2 regions of the Fictibacillus sp. KU28468 genome follow, and region 1 is predicted to be linked to the other one. Evidence: riboswitches for the same ligand, from Rfam matches in the RefSeq annotation. Region 1 holds a riboswitch; the other holds the start of a gene.

The links. Region 1 has a riboswitch for S-adenosylmethionine ahead of OKX00_RS17500 (Fur-regulated basic protein FbpA). Riboswitches for the same ligand answer to the same signal wherever they lie in the genome.
Region 2: it holds a riboswitch for S-adenosylmethionine, as region 1 does, so the genes downstream of both, OKX00_RS16310 (MetQ/NlpA family ABC transporter substrate-binding protein) here and OKX00_RS17500 (Fur-regulated basic protein FbpA) in region 1, are expected to answer to the same signal.

Annotation. Positions count from the first base shown of each region.
Region 1 covers NZ_CP110666.1:3,340,253-3,345,012, reverse strand. The annotation lists gene OKX00_RS17510 (DinB family protein) at 1-140, shown strand, start outside; gene OKX00_RS17505 (threonine synthase) at 329-1,537, shown strand; SAM riboswitch class I at 1,610-1,715, shown strand; gene OKX00_RS17500 (Fur-regulated basic protein FbpA) at 2,125-2,304, shown strand; gene OKX00_RS17495 (YhgE/Pip domain-containing protein) at 2,310-4,343, opposite strand; gene OKX00_RS17490 (hypothetical protein) at 4,514-4,714, shown strand.
Region 2 covers NZ_CP110666.1:3,126,482-3,131,241, reverse strand. The annotation lists gene OKX00_RS16330 (VOC family protein) at 1-2, shown strand, start outside; gene OKX00_RS16325 (hypothetical protein) at 31-336, opposite strand; gene OKX00_RS16320 (hypothetical protein) at 468-1,046, shown strand; gene OKX00_RS16315 (NUDIX hydrolase) at 1,043-1,477, shown strand; gene OKX00_RS16310 (MetQ/NlpA family ABC transporter substrate-binding protein) at 1,812-2,645, opposite strand; SAM riboswitch class I at 2,765-2,879, opposite strand; gene OKX00_RS16305 (hypothetical protein) at 3,204-3,392, shown strand; gene OKX00_RS16300 (DinB family protein) at 3,450-3,914, shown strand; gene OKX00_RS16295 (hypothetical protein) at 4,043-4,678, shown strand; gene OKX00_RS16290 (hypothetical protein) at 4,689-4,760, shown strand, end outside.

The DNA of each region.
Region 1 (4,760 bases):
AAGAGGCTTTGGAACAGAAATCCTACCCTCACCCGGTGTTTGGCCCGATGCCATTAAAACAATGGATTCCTTTCGTGGGGTATCATGAAAAGAGACATCTGGCTCAAATTGAAGAAATTAAGGAAAAGGTTCTTTCTTAGACAATTAAGCTAGACATCAACGGGAAGTTATACCTTAGTTGACTTATCAGAATACCTGCATTAAAATTTTACACAATAGAATAAATTGCTGATCAGAAAACTGAAGGCACCGCTATGCATGTTATTCCTTATGCACAGCGGTGCCTTTTTGCTGTCCTTTTCTGGTGAGGGAATATTGGAGGTATGTTATGTCTTTCAGCTATGTCAGCCATCTTGAATGTCCAAAGTGCGGCAGCATCTATGCTCATCACGAACCTAATCAATTGTGCCAGTGCGGTTCCCCCCTTCTCGTAAACTATGATTTAGAGGAACTGAAAAATGAGAATGAAATTATTAATAAGAAGAGGAATGATCTTTGGAGGTACCACAAACTTCTTCCTGTTATAGACCCAGATCATGTGGTATCACTGGGAGAGGGGATGACTCCTTTATTATCCATGCCTGCTCTCGGTGAGAAGCTTGGAATTGCAAATCTGCTCATGAAAGATGAGGGCATGGTACCTACCGGGTCTTTTAAGGCCAGGGGAGCGGCAGTCGGCGTTTCAAAAGCCAGAGAGCTCGGTATTACCCGGCTTGCCATGCCGACCAATGGCAACGCAGGAGCCGCCTGGTCACTCTATTGTGCAAGGGCCGGCATAAAGCCGTACATCGTTATGCCGGTGGATGCCCCAGTCATTACGAGAAAAGAAGTGGCGATTTCAGGTGCAGAGCTCTTTCTTGTGAACGGCCTGATCAGTGATGCCGGAAAAATTGTCGCGTCCCTTGTGAAGGAAGAAGGTTTCTATGATGCTTCCACATTAAAAGAACCTTACCGGATTGAAGGCAAGAAAACGATGGGGTATGAAATTTTAGAACAATGCGGAAGCGAGCCGCCTGATGTTATTGTGTATCCAACAGGCGGAGGAGTGGGGCTGATTGGCATATATAAAGCATTGAAAGAATTCAGGGAACTGGGCTTATTTAAAGGAAGCAGACTGCCGCGTTTAGTCGCTGTCCAGGCTGAAGGATGTGCACCGATCGTAAAAGCATGGGAAGAACACAAGAGTGAATCGGAGTTCTGGGAAAATTCTGAGACAGCTGCTTTTGGTATCAATGTTCCAAAAGCGATCGGAGATTTCCTTGTCCTTGAAGCACTTTATGAAACGGATGGATGCGCCGTTGCCGTTTCAGAAGATGAAATTAGCTTTACTCAGCGCCAAACTGCAGAGCTTGAAGGGAGTTTTATTTGTCCGGAAGGAGCGGCTGTGTTTGCCGCCTCAAAACGATTGAGGGAAAATGGCTGGATCAAAGCAGAGGAAAAGGTGATATGCCTAAATACTGGGCAGGGGATTAAATACCCTGATTCGTTTTCTGTAGATCCTCCCGTTTTAGAGCCTGGAGAAATCATTCGAAAATAAAATGAGTTATTGTCTTGACAATAAGATGGAAATCCCTATAATTGAATCCAATAGAATACATTTATCTTATATTTCTTATTTAGAGAGGTGGAGGGATCTGGCCCTTTGAAGCCTCGGCAGCGGACTCAATTATGAGCACTGTGCCAATTCCACAAGCAAAACGCTTGAATGATAAGAAGAGTATGACTTATGATGGCGATTCAACCTCTTCTTGTGCGTATTTTGCTTCCGCAAGAAGAGGTTTTTATTTATGCGAAAAACCAACTAATTCACTGTGAAATATAAGGATTGCTGATTGGTCAACCAAAGGCGCTTCATCATGAAAATGACGGCGGTTATTTTTTTGTTAAAAGCTTTATTAGTAAACGTAGTTGTTTATTTGTGGGGTGTGATTGAACCGCCTTCTGCTTTTCGGGCGTTTCATTTGTTTCACAAATCAGCAGGCTCATATCATCGCCAGCTATCACACACACCTTACTGTATAAAAAGGACTTGAGGGTCTCTTTCAAGCATCAGTATGCGATGCACAATAGGAAAGAAAATCAACAATGTGCTTTAAAAAAGCCTTGTAAAAAGGAGGGATTGTTTTGGAAAATCAACTAAGAAGAGCTGTGGAAAGCAAACGAAATCAGCTGATCAATAAACTCATCAATATGGGCATTTATAAAAAAGATGAGCTTCATTTATTTCAGCTGGCACTCTCTGATCTTGAAGAGGAGTATGCAAAGGCGGTAGGCGGCAAGAACAGCCTTCCGCAGGCTAAATAAACCACTCATTGAAGTATTCTTGCTTTTTTCGCGCCTGCTCCCCTTCTATTCTGTATTCGCTGCAACGGTTTTCTTAAAAACAGGGCAGCAATAAGAAAAACAGCGGGGAAAAGCAGCAGATGATACAAGTCAGACAGTACAACTTCTCTAATCATTCCCCCGGCTGCTTCTCGCAGTAAACTGACTCCATACGTAAACGGCATATACGGATTAAGCTTTTGAAAGAAGGAAGAGGTCATTGCCACAGGAAATGTTCCGCCTGAACTTGAAAACTGCAGAACGAGAAAAATAACCGCCAGGCCTTTACCCACATTTCCAAAGATGGAAACGAGCGTATACGTTAGTATGACAAAGACGATGCTCAGGAACATGGCAAATAAAACAAACCATGTTTTGTCCACAATGTAGGAATGGATAATGAACAGGTCACCAAGAGATACGACAAGCCCCTGCAGCATGCCGATCGTTGCAAAAGTCATCAGCCTCCCAAAATAAAAAGAAAGCGGTGAAATCTCTCCTTTACTTGGAACTTCACCTACTTTAAGAGAAGAGATGAGCAGCATTCCTCCCACCCAAAGCGCAAGTAAGGTGTAGAAGGGAGTCATGGCTGAGCCATAATTAGGAATCGGAAAAATTTTATTCTCTTTCAACGTGATAGGAGCGGCCAGAAAATCACTTTCCTTTTGAGCATCGTTCTTTAACGCTTTAATGATATCTCTCAAATTATTGTTGCGTTCAAAATCCCTGATTTTGTCTGCCGTACGTGTGATGGATTTCTCCATGGCGGGCAAGTCTTTTTCTGCAAATATAGCGGCCCTGTGGATTGCTTGTTCTATTTGGGGAAGCTGGGTATCCATCAATATCCCTGCTTTTTGAATATCTTGTTTGACACCCGGCAAATCGTTCCTCATAAAATCTGCTGCCTGTTGGATTTTCTGTTCTTGTGCGGGCCAGTCCTGTTGAGCAAATAAAGAAAGCTTCTGCAGAGGTTCGGTGTATGAGTCTGCACGGCCAGAAAGGATTTCTTTGTTCTGCTGGACGGTATTTTTAAGCTGATGCAATTCTTCTTTGATCGCTTCTAATTCATCAGGCTGGTATGAGATATCCGGGTTAGTTTTTTGTGCTGCGTTTCCTTTTGAGATCGCTTTATCTGCGGCTGTCTCCAGGTCAGTCAGTGAGCGTTCAAGATTCCCTGCCGTGTCATCTGCAGTTTGAAGTTTTAACAGATTATCCTGAAGAGGAGCCAACTGGTCGAACACCACTTTGATTTTAGGCAGACTTTCTTCCGTTTTAAGGATAACAGCCCCCAGCTTATCGATGTCGGGCACGCTTTTTTGAAACTCTTGGATCATACCCGCTCTTTTTTTTAACTCATTCATTTTTTGATCAAGCGAGATGATACGGTCTCCCATCTGATTGATTTGAGAAAACTCTTTTTCCAGAGAAAATATCTTCTGTTCAAAGCTGAGTATTGTTGGCATTTCTTTTTCTAACGTCATGCCAGCTTCGTTAAATTTTTTAAAGATGGCGTTTCCTACACTCTTCGTGAAATTGTCGCTAACCTGGTTGATAACAGTGGAAACTCCTGACTGGGTGATCTTAGGTGATACAGCATTGATTTTTTCGTTTACTGTATATACGATTTCAGGTTTTTCAGGATTTTCACTCGCGATGCTTGAAATCTTTTGTGAAAAATCACGTGGAATGAAGAGACTGGCATAATACTTCCCTTTCACCACTCCATCATGAGCGGTGTCTTTATCCACAAAGGTCCATCCTAGCTTATGATTGTTCTTTAAATTTCTTACGACTTGACGTCCGATATTAATGTGCTCATCCTGCAACAGGGCTCCTGTATCTTCATTCGTGATGGCAACCTTTATGCCTGATGTGTTTTCATAGGGATCCCACATGGCCTTAATATTCACCCAGGCATAAACAGATGGCAGTACAATTAACCCAAAGATCAGCAGAGCTGCAGAGGGAATTGTCAAAATGTCTTTCCAATCCAAGATATAAACGCGGAACATATTTTTCATCGTCACAAATCCTTTTCAAAGCAATTTAATGAAGATAGCAGTTCTGCATAGTCTTTGTTTCAAACGGAAGTTTATGTAAAGCCCCTTATCAGGTGTTGAAAAGAATTGGACACAGCCGGCCAGGTTATGGTGTACTAATAAAGGAATCTTATTTAATGGAGGAATTCAGATTGAACGAACAAATGGCCAATGAAATTCTTTCTGATCTGCGCAGCGGGAATCTTAGTGAATACGTCGTTATTAAAGAAGAGTTTTTTGTCTTTCGTGAGGTTCTTGTAAAGCAAGAGGATAAGAAAGCATTCCGCGGATTCATCGTCCCGGGCGGTGGGGGGAACGTAAAGTATTTGTATCAGCCTGGCTGGACAGCTTAAACCGAAATATAAAATGAGCTGGATCTGGAGCATTCCGGATCCCACA
Region 2 (4,760 bases), 210 kb from region 1:
AAGAAAGAACTTCCCGTGTTGGAAGTTCTTTTAATTTTTTACTTGGTCGATGGCGATCACAATGAAAACAGCGAGCACATGGCATCCGGCGAGTAATGCATAAAAAGATCCTCTCAATCCGTCTATGAATAGGTGAACAATGGGAAAGAGAATCGTGATACATCCGAAGACCATTATAATGATACCGATTCGACTAGCCAATTTCTTTTCATTACGAGGAAAAAAAGTCTGCCGGTAACCAGCAACGAATGAAGCGGTACCTGAACATTTAATCATCCATCCCACAAATAAAATGAGTACACCGATTGCAGCTACACCGAGAGATTTCAAAAGCATTCACTTAATCCCTCCACCTTTATTTTTCCATATTATAACATTATTTCGGGGTTATGCCTTTTAGAAAAGAGGGGTTTTCGCATCTCTTAAAGAAAGGATAAAGAAAACATTCAAAATGAAGGGGAATTTCGATGAACAACGCAGCACTACGCTGTATGGAAGATCTTGTTTTCATGAAGCAGCTTCACATATTCGAACAGCCCGATGTCATTTTATATCATCCCGGACATTTTCCGGAATTAAATGAACAGCTGCTCTCCTTTTATGAAGAAAAAGGAGCAGAGCTGATCCTGATTCCTGGGGTTTATAACTCGTTCTTGAAACAAAATGAATATAATTACTATGCTCCTCTTTTATCAAAAGCGGGAATTCGTGAGGATCGACTGGTGGCCATACCAAACCGGAATGAAGCCAAAGGCGTAGAGAGTGTCATTCACTCTGCTTTTGAATTCTTAAATTCTACTCCTTGTCGAAACGTTCTGTTGGCCGGAAAGTCTTTCTTCTGTCGCCGTTTTTACCTTCTATCTTCTTTGTACGCAAGTGATGATAAAGTATTAGATGTTTTGCCTCTGCAAGATAATCGAGAAATTGTCCCTGAAAAATGGACTTTGAGTGAAAAAGGAAGGGCAAGGGTACTCAACGAGGTTGAACAGTTGGCCTACATAAGTAATGAGAAGCTATCAAAGCAGTTAGAGGAGATGAGCAAATGAAACGTGTAGATGTGGTTTATGTTTTATTGTGGGACGAACGAGCGGATAACATCTTAATGGTGAAGAACAGAGGGGAAAAAGGTTCCTATTATACGCTTCCCGGAGGAGCAGTAGAGGAAGGGGAAACCCTTGAACAGGGTGCTGTCCGTGAAGTGAGAGAAGAGACGGGCCTGGAGGTAGAAGTAGAGAACGTATTTGGAATATCAGAGGCCTTTTTTGAAGAAAGTAGGCATCATGTGATTTTCTTTACGTTCCTCGGTAAAATAACCGGTGGTAAGATTGGGACCCTTTGTCCTGATGAAATCGAGGAAGTTGCATGGATGGATTATATGGAAGCAGAGCCATATCTATATCTTCCGGATGGTGTAAAAGAAAGGATCAAATCCAATCGTTCCATCTCCTATAGTCAGCGAGGAACCGTCAGAAGCTAAAAAAGAAGTGCAGTATCCAAGCAAATAAGGACAATTATTTGATGAAAAAGAAGCTTTCTCGAAGATGAGGGGAAGCTTTATTTTTTTTTGAGGAGCATGCTTTGTTTTTAACGTGCAGATAACGTGTTTGAATACTGATTTTTGAGTTTACATGCGGGTTTGTATGGTTTACTGTCCACTTTGCTGAGCTTACGTGCCGTTTTTCAGAGTTTACAGTCTGCTTTTTGCGCTTTACGTGCCAGATCAAGCATGTTACATGCCAAACACATCATCCCGCCCCATGCCCCATACCAAATAAGAGCCAGGAGAAAATTCTCCAGGCTCTTATTTCAACTTATTTTGAAACAGGAAGGACGGCGCCTTTGTATTCTTTTTCAATAAACGTTTGGATCTTTTTAGAATGAAGCACTTCAACCAGGGTTTTAATGGCTTTCTTGTCTTTATCTCCTTGGCGGACAGTGATGATGTTGGCAAATGGAGAATCAGGCCCTTCTAGTGCGATGGAATCTTTCTTTGGATTAAGTCCTGCATCGATGGCATAGTTCGTGTTGATGACGATAGCATCTCCTTCATTGTACTGATAGGCCTTTGTAAGAAGAGCTGGCTCGATGTCAGCCTTAAATTTAAGTTTCTTTGGATTTTCAACAATGTCTTTCAGCTGTGCTTTGTACCCGACGCCTGATTTAAGCTTGATCAATCCTGCTTTTTCAAAGATAGAAAGGATTCGGCCATGCTCAGCTACTGAATTGCTCAGAATTACTTTTGCACCGTCCGGCAAATCTTTTAGTGATTTGTATTTTTTAGAGTAAACGCCCATTGGTTCAATGTGAATGGCTCCGGCGTTTTCGAATTTATAGTTTGGATTTTCTTTCAATTGCTGCTCCAGGTAAGGAATGTGCTGGAAGTAGTTAGCATCGATCTCTTTATTGGCCAGCGCTTTGTTTGGCAGAACGTAATCTTGGAATTTAACGATCTTCAGGTCAATTCCTTTTTTCTTCAGCAAAGGAACCGCTTCTTTTAGAATGACAGCGTGCGGTACATTTGAGGCACCGACAGTTAATTTTTCTATCTTTTTCCCATCGCCGCTCGTGCTAGATGATCCGCATGCCGATAATGCTGCTGCGATCAATACTCCCAGTAATAATAATCCCCATTTTTTTAATTTCATTGATTCCCCAACCCCCATTTTCATTTTTTGATAGTACTACACTGTCTTGAGAGCATGGAGTTAAACCAAAAGCCCTCAATCTCAAAAGAGATAGAGGGCTTCCGAATAAATCCGTTGACCTCTCATCTCTCAGCTTTCGCTGTTAGATTTAGCACCGTTTCCATACTGGTGATTCAGCATGAATGGTTGCCGGGCTTCATAGGGCTAATTCCCTCCACCTGCTCTTAATAAGAGTGTACTCATATCAAATTACTTTGTATTATGGCAGGGATTCAAAATAATGTCAATTCCTTTTTTTCTTACAGAGCCATTGTAAAAATATATTTATGGGTGTTTGTGTCGGAGCTCTTCAAGAAAAAGCGAACCTCTCGCAATCCACTGTATCCAATTCAAAATCCACCATGCGCAGCGTTCCTTTCCTTGTTTCTGCCATCTATCATAGCGAATTTGGGGCATGTTCTCCAATTAAGTTGCCCTATTTGTAAAAAAATGCAGACAAAACATGTGGAAGAAGATATCATTACAGTATGATCTACACGGCATAAGGAGGTACGAAATATGTCATCTGAAAATAATGGGCAGCCTAAAAAGCTGAGCTATCAGGAAGCGATCAAGCAAAAGCTGGCTGAAAAAAAGCAGCAGCAGGCTAACGGAAAGCTTTCTACAAACCCGGTTAAATCAACCAAACAAATGAAAAGCCAGCAGACGAAAAAGGCCAACAACCAGCACCGTCGCACTGGCGTTTAACTGTCACTATGAAACCCTTATATGAGGGTTTTTTTGTTTACTTAGAAAGGAGTCCTCATGAATATAATAAAACCAATTTTTCACCAGCTGGAGGTAGCCAACCATTACATTCTAAAAATTTTAGAAATCATGGAAGAAAGCGACCTGGAACTTTCGCTGGGAGCGGAGAAAAGAACGTTACGGGAACTGTTAGCCCATCTAGCCGTGATCTATAAAGCGGACTTTATGATCTTGAATGGGGCCACTCAGCAGGAGATGGAAGAGTTCTATGAAAAGCATCACCCCCAGACCATTGCGGAAATAAAGGAGATGCTTCTTGTTCATTTTGCTTTTTTAAAAGAAAAGACGGCGTGTTTTTCGAATGAAGATTGGTCTGTTGTGACAACTTCGTGGTGGGGAGTGTCCTATTCAAGATATGAATGGATGCTGGAAATTCTCGGACATGTCTATCACCATAGAGGTCAGCTGCAGACGGTACTCGCCATAAATAGCAGAGACCCGAAAATTCAACTGTTTGAATAACATCAAACTTTAATTCGCCTGGAAAGATAAGCTCACCATTCCATTTTCAATAACATATCATAAGGTAGCGGTGTATGAGGACGAGCATTTCTTCTTGCATTGACTACCCTTTTTAAGTTGGCGGTTTTATGAAATTGAAAACGAGTACGAAAAAAGATTACCGCTGGCCGTCTGATGTTGCGATCGTCATCATCGGAGTCCTATTTAAACTTTTATCCAATATGGTGACAATCGGCCCGAACTGGCCGGTCATTGTCATTGCTTTTATCCTTTATATTCCTTTGCTTTACGCAGTTAGTTCTGAACATGATCTATGGTCGAGGAAATTTGCGATTCTTCGGGTTTTAGTTCTTACTTTTGCCTTGATGAGCAGCATGGTGGACTTGGTGTATTCTTTATTTTTTGGCATGCCGAGTGCCAGTGAATTATTTCAAAGTGCTGGTCTATTGTGGGCAGCGAACGTGCTGATTTTTGCGATCTGGTATTGGGAGATCGACAGAGGGGGGCCAATCCGGAGAAATTCAAAAAATCCAGGGAAGCCTGAATTTGGTTTTCCTCAGATGATGTCCTCTCTGCCAGAGTGGGAAGGGTGGAAGCCTAATTTCCTAGATTACTTATTTGTAGCCTTTAACACAAGTGTTGCTTTCAGTCCGGCGGATACGGCTGTATTTTCCCGGCGGGCGAAACTCCTGATGATGACACAATCGGTGATCTCACTTGTTGCGCTCGTTGTACTGGCGGCACGGGCAATTAATATCGTGTAAGGGATGGTGAATGCCATCCTTTTTTAAGTTTATAAAATGGCCAGGTGCCGCAGTATCTACACGAGCGTCCTATGTTTACCAA